3 regions of the Vagococcus carniphilus genome follow, and region 1 is predicted to be linked to each of the others. Evidence: predicted binding sites of a transcription regulator. Region 1 holds the regulator's gene; each other region holds the start of a gene.
What was found. The regulator LexA, encoded in region 1, represses DNA repair genes until DNA is damaged. The targets are predictions, from matches to a motif close to CNAACANNTGTTNG.
Positions count from the first base shown of each region.

Region 2: uvrB (excinuclease ABC subunit UvrB) is a predicted target of LexA. The motif match lies at 941-954, and genes of this name have one in related genera.
Region 3: H9L18_RS00520 (type 1 glutamine amidotransferase family protein) is a predicted target of LexA. The motif match lies at 1,045-1,058, and genes of this name have one in related genera.

Region 1 covers NZ_CP060720.1:2,069,916-2,072,195, reverse strand. The annotation lists gene H9L18_RS10205 (cation:proton antiporter) at 1-408, opposite strand, end outside; gene H9L18_RS10200 (hypothetical protein) at 644-853, opposite strand; gene lexA (transcriptional repressor LexA) at 958-1,578, opposite strand; gene H9L18_RS10190 (DUF896 family protein) at 1,728-1,970, shown strand; gene tkt (transketolase) at 2,077-2,280, shown strand, end outside.
Region 2 covers NZ_CP060720.1:928,924-931,203, forward strand. The annotation lists gene H9L18_RS04655 (C1 family peptidase) at 1-836, opposite strand, end outside; gene uvrB (excinuclease ABC subunit UvrB) at 1,003-2,280, shown strand, end outside.
Region 3 covers NZ_CP060720.1:106,761-109,040, reverse strand. The annotation lists gene H9L18_RS00530 (purine-nucleoside phosphorylase) at 1-263, shown strand, start outside; gene deoD (purine-nucleoside phosphorylase) at 275-982, shown strand; gene H9L18_RS00520 (type 1 glutamine amidotransferase family protein) at 1,117-1,707, shown strand; gene H9L18_RS00515 (helix-turn-helix domain-containing protein) at 1,729-2,280, opposite strand, start outside.

The DNA.
Region 1 (2,280 bases):
TTCTTTCAGAACTTGTACGGTAATACTAAGAGATGTGGCACTAAAAATGATGCCTAAAAAGAATGATTCTGGAGTTCCCATGCCAATTAGATGACCGAGAATTGCGATGAAAATAAATGGTACGAAGACACCAAACGTGGCGACTATAATGGCAGGTTTTAAATACCGCCTGAGTAAGTTTAAGTCACTTTCTAATCCAACTAAAAACATTAGTAAGATAATTCCTATTTCAGAAAACATGGCAATACCATCTGTTTCTTGTACCATGTTTAAAATGGCGGGTCCAAGTAATAGACCTAGTGTTAATTCACCAAATACGACAGGCAAGTTGAATCGATTACAAAGATGACCTGCCACCTTGGTGCCTAGTAGAATAAAAATAATCATTTTTATTAACTCTAGCGTCAATAATATCCTCTCCTTAAAATTATTTAATTACATCCTTTATACTAAAATATTTATAAAAATAAAGCAAACGATATGATTTTTTTAAATTCAAAAAAACTTAATTATAGGCTTTTTATAATAATAATCATTATAGATTACGTTTTTTTATAAAAAAATATTTAAAAATATGAATAAAAATTCATTAATTATGTATTTCGAGTGGATAAAGTGTATAAATAAAAAACAACCGATATCTTTATCGGCTGTTTCTATAAGCATATTGCTGTTTTTCTTCTGTATAACGTTTATATTGTTTTCTCTTATAACTTTTTTCATCCCAAAGCATTAACCAAATCATAAACAGGGGAGTTAAAACGACCAAAGCGGCTTGCCAACCAAAAGTACCTAAGACAATTCCCAACATTAAAACAATTAACAACAATCCGTATCTTCTTATAGCTTCCATTATTGATCACTCCTAATTAATTTAGAACATCTGTTCGTATTTATATTATACAAACAAACGTTCTTTTTGTAAAGAAAAAAATAAAGCAAATTTTGCTTTATTTTTTAAATATGATTACGATATAGTCCAACAACTTTTCCGAGGATAGAAACATCATCTAAAATAATAGGTTCTAATGTATCATTTTCAGGTTGTAATCGGATATGATTAGTTTCTTTAAAAAATCTCTTACAAGTTGCTTCATTTTCATCAGTCATAGCAATAACAACGTCACCATTATTAGCAACTGATTGTTTTCTTACAATAACATGATCACCATCAAAAATTCCGGCATTAATCATGCTCTCGCCACGAATTGTTAACATGAATAAAGAATTTTCTTCATATTTTAAATCAGGTGGTAGAGGGAAAAAATCAGAAGCTTCTTCAACTGCTAAGATAGGCTCACCAGCTGTTACCACACCAAGCATTGGAATCGTTGTCGGTTTTACACCAATAACGTCTAATCCTTCGGAGGTCAATTCAATAGCTCTTGGTTTAGTTGGATCTCTTAAAATAAGTCCTTTTTTCTCTAGACGTGATAGATGACCATGAACAGTTGATGTTGAAGATAAATTAACGGCTTCACCGATTTCTCTAACGGTAGGTGGATAGCCACGTTCTTCAACTTGTTCATAGATATATCGTAAGACGTCAACCTGTCTCGAAGATTGTTTCTTTGTCATAAGTCGGCCTCTTTTCTTTTTTTTGAGTGTATCATATTTTTAAAATAAAATCAAACGGGTGTTCGCTTTTTTAAGGGGAGAATTAATTGTAATTTTTTCGGAATTAAGCTAAAATTATAGGTACGTATTAATGTTTAAGGAGAGAATAAATGTTATCAAAAGAAAAATTAGCCCGTATTAATGAGCTAGCTAAAAAATCAAAAACTACAACTGGCTTAACCGATACAGAAAAAAAAGAACAAGCTTTATTACGTGAAGAGTACTTAGCTCGCTTTAGAGGTGGGATGCGTAATCATATAGAAGGAATGAAGGTTGTTGATACTGAAGGTAACGATGTGACACCTGATAAATTAAAAGAAATTCAAAAAGATAAGGGACTTCATGGAAGATAAGTAGTCCCTTCTTTTTTGATTTATATATGAAAAGCCTTGCAAAAAAGTCTCATTAGCGTTAGAATATAATAAAGGTAAATTAAACCTAAATAGGAGGATGTATTTTATGAAGTTCGATTCAATAGATCAATTAGGTGTTAACACCATTCGTACACTAAGTTTAGACATGATTCAAAAAGCCAATTCAGGACACCCAGGTTTACCAATGGGAGCTGCTCCAATGGCTTATACGTTATGGACAAAACATTTAAAAGTAAACCCAAACACATCAAGAAATTGGGCAGACCGTGACCGTTTTATTCTTTCTGCT
Region 2 (2,280 bases), 1.1 Mb from region 1:
ACTGAATACATATGATTATATGGTTTATCAGCAGTTGGTGCGTTAATGACACTAACATAATCTGCTAAATCTCGACCAATAAATTCATCATAAAAAGATTGAGGTGTTAGGTTTTGTTTCAACTGGTAATTTCCATCAGTATCGACATAAGAAAAATCAAATGAGTCTGGTGGAGTACCAAGACTTGTTGCTAATAAATTGTAAATTTCTTGCAACATTCTTTCTTTTACTTGAGCAATTTCTTCGCTTGTTTTGCTGTCTGATACCATTTTTCTTAAAGTGACAGCATCTTTTCTTAATTTTTTATTGAGAAAATCATTTATTTCACGACTTTGAGAACTGCTGAAAGTTTCTGGCATAATTTGTTTTGGAACGATACCATATTTTTGAATGATTGCTACTAACATATCCCATTGTCCACCGTCTTGTTGGGGTGTTTGTAAAAGGAAAGCAACCTTTCGACTTGTTAAAGATTCGTTACTAGTAGCTAAAATATTTTCATAAAAATAGTTAGCTTTTTCAAACTTATCCCAGAAGAAAGTATAATTTTGAGATAACTCAAAATCTTTAATATGGAAGGTTTGACTTATTTGGTGACGGAAAGTGTTTAAGGCTGCAAACATCCAGCACCGTCCACTTTGTTTTTGATTTGAGACATCCCCTGTATCTAAATCAATAGAAAACACAGGATTATTTTTGACGATAGAAGCTTGATTTTCAGATGAAGCTAAAATCCCATTTTTCATAACTGCTCGCTGACTGATTAAATGACTAGGAACAGAATGATATTTATTATTAAATTGTTTGATTTGTTCGATAGAAATTTCTTTTGACATAAATTTAATCATCCTCTCATAATTTGACTACACCTTTATTGTACTCTTTTAATTTAAAAAGAAAAGCCATATGAATGACCGATTTTTTTAGGCGTTTCAATTGGCGAAAATATGTTCGCTATGGTAAAATAAAAAGGTCAATATACAACCAAAGGAGAATGAAATTATGATAGAAAGAAGTACTGATCATACCTTTGATTTGGTTTCGAAATATGAGCCATCTGGTGATCAACCAGAGGCAATAAAAACCCTTGTAGATAATATAAATAAAAAAGAAAAAGCTCAGATTTTACTAGGTGTGACAGGATCGGGTAAAACTTTTACGATGTCAAATGTGATTAAAGAAGTCAACAAACCTACCTTGATTATTGCTCATAATAAAACGTTAGCAGGTCAATTATATAGTGAGTTTAAAGAGTTTTTTCCAAATAATGCTGTTGAATATTTTGTTAGTTATTACGATTATTATCAACCAGAAGCGTATGTTCCTTCAAGTGATACTTATATCGAAAAAGATTCAAGTGTGAATGATGAAATTGATAAATTACGTCACTCAGCTACTAGTTCATTGCTAGAGAGAAACGATGTGATTGTGGTTGCTTCTGTTTCTTGTATTTACGGATTAGGAGATCCAAAAGAATACCAAGAGCAAGTTCTGTCTTTACGTGTTGGGATGGAGATGGAAAGAGATCAACTATTAAGAGAATTGGTAGATATTCAGTTTGACAGAAATGATATTGATTTCCAACGGGGACGCTTTAGAGTTCGAGGAGACGTAGTAGAAATATTCTTAGCTTCTCGAGATGAACAAGCTCTTCGTGTGGAATTTTTTGGTGATGAGATTGATAGAATCAGAGAAGTAAATGCATTAACTGGTGAAATTATGTCAGATACAGAACATGTGGCTATTTTCCCGGCTACTCATTTTGTGACAAATGAAGAACAAATGGAAAAAGCTATTACAAGAATTCAAGATGAATTAGATGTTCGACTAAAAGATTTAAGAGAAGATGAAAAATTGATAGAAGCACAACGCCTTGAACAACGAACGAACTATGATATTGAGATGATGCGTGAGATGGGCTATTGCTCAGGTATTGAAAATTACTCTCGTCATATGGAAGGACGAGACGAAGGAGAACCACCTTATACATTAATTGATTTCTTTCCAGAAGATTCTTTAATTATGGTGGATGAGTCTCACGTAACAATGCCTCAAGTTCGAGGAATGTATAATGGGGATAGAGCGAGAAAACAAATGTTAGTAGATTATGGTTTTAGATTACCTAGTGCTCTAGATAATCGTCCATTAAAATTAGAAGAATTTGAAGAACATGTTAATCAAATTGTTTATGTTTCTGCTACTCCAGGCCCATATGAAAAAGAAGAAACAGACCTTATCGCAGAACAAATTATTCGTCCAACAGGATTGCTTGATCCAAAT
Region 3 (2,280 bases), 1.1 Mb from region 1:
TGGGATTCTCAGGTCCTACTTACGAAACACCTGCAGAAGTTAGAATGTCTCGTATGTTAGGTGCAGATGCAGTTGGTATGTCAACTGTTCCTGAAGTAATCGTTGCTAACCACATGTCAATGCGTGTTTTAGGTATTACTTGTGTAACTAACTTAGCTGCTGGTATGCAAGCTAACTTAAACCATGAAGAAGTAGTAGAAACAACTGAACGCGTGAAAGCTGACTTTAAAGAGTTAGTGAAACGTACATTAGAAAGAATTTAAGGAGCGATAACATGAGTGTACATATTGGTGCTAAAAAAGGCGATATCGCAGACAAAATTTTATTACCAGGTGACCCTTTAAGAGCAAAATATATTGCAGAAAAATTCTTAGAAAATCCTGTTTGTTACAATGAAGTTCGTGGTATGCTTGGCTATACAGGAACTTACAAAGGACATAAAGTATCTGTTCAAGGAACAGGTATGGGAATTCCATCAGCTTCTATTTATACAAATGAATTAATTCGTGAGTATGATGTTAAAAAATTAATGCGAGTAGGAACATGTGGCGCTTTAAATGAAGACGTTCATGTACGTGATTTAGTATTAGCTCAAGCAGCTGTTACTAATTCAGCTTTTATGAAAGCTGATTTCCCAAATCACACATTTGCTCCAATTGCTGATTATGATTTACTTTCAACAGCTTATGATGTTGCTAAAGAAAAAGGCTTTAACATTCACGTTGGTAACGTCTTATCAGATGATAGCTTCTATAAAGATGATTTATCAGATACCTTCAAATTAGGTAAACATGGTGTCTTAGGTGTTGAAATGGAAGCAGCTGTTTTATACTACTTAGCTTCTAAATATGGTGTTCAAGCTCTTGCTTTAATGACAGTGAGTGATCACATGATTACAGGCGAAGAAACAACATCAGAAGAACGTCAATCAACATTTGATGAAATGATGATTGTTGGACTTGAAACATTAATTAAAGAATAATATGAAAAACTACTTATCGAAAATGATAAGTAGTTTTTTTGATTATAATTTGATTAAAAACAGGAACGTGTGTTCTTGAAAGAGTTAAAAATATCTTTTATAATTAAGTAAATAATGATTAGAGGAGATTGATAATGAAGACTGCTATTTTTTTCTTATTAGATGATTATGCCGATTGGGAAGGTGCCTATCTTTCGAGTACGTTAAACAAAAAAGAAGACTGGATAGTGAAGACAGCTTCCATTCAAAGAGAAGTAACCTCTATTGGTGGATTTACAACTAAAATAGATTTTTTAATGGACGAATTACCAAAGCAAATTGACTTGTTTATTATGGTCGGTGGGAACTCATGGGGGATTGAAAATAAAGCGCTATTTACTTTAGTTAAGAACTATTTAGAAGGAGAAGTAACAGTTGGTGCAATATGTGGTGCTGTTGATTATTTGGCTAGAAATGGCCTTTTAAATGATCACAAGCACACAGGAAATTCTCTTTATTTATGGGAATCATTTGAGAATTACACAAATGGCGCTAACTTTATGGAGCAGCAAGCTGTCAGAGATCAACAATTAGTGACTGCTAACGGAACTGCACCTAATGAATTTACAAAACTAATTTTAGAAGCTATTGAATTTGACAGCACTGAAGCAATTGAAAAAACAATGTATATGAATCAATATGGTTTTTATAACTATTGTGAAAAATACGGAAATCCATTCTTTTAGACCAAAAAAAGTCTTAGCAATCTAAGACTTTTTAATTTCGTTTAGTTTTAATAAGGTGTTATCAATCATCTCTTGATATTCTTTTTTATTTTTAGAAATATAGTCTAAAACAGAGTCGTTTGTCTGCTCACTTGTTAGTTGAAAATTATCAAAAGGTTTATCAGAAAGAATCAAATTTTTCCTAACTTTAACATTGATATTTTCATTAGCAGTTGGATCGTTATCTTTTGAGATAATTAACTCTATATGTGATTCATTTTTGACTTCTATTACTAGATTGTCTTTTCTTGTTATCATTTTTAAGCCAATGCGTGGTGAAGCTAAATTGACATAATAATCAGTGTCACCTTCTATAAGCTCAAATTGTTTGTCAGTAGTTTGATTTATTTTGTCTATCTGTAAAATTTGCCAACCCAGTTCTTTTAAATTACTTAGGTATCTTTGTTGATTCACTTTTAAGACTAAATTGAATAGTAAAAAAACTAACACAATAGCGGCACTTATTTTTAAAATTAAACGGTAGTATTTATTTCGCTTCATTTCTTTTGTAACGTCTTTTACGATTTCAGTGTC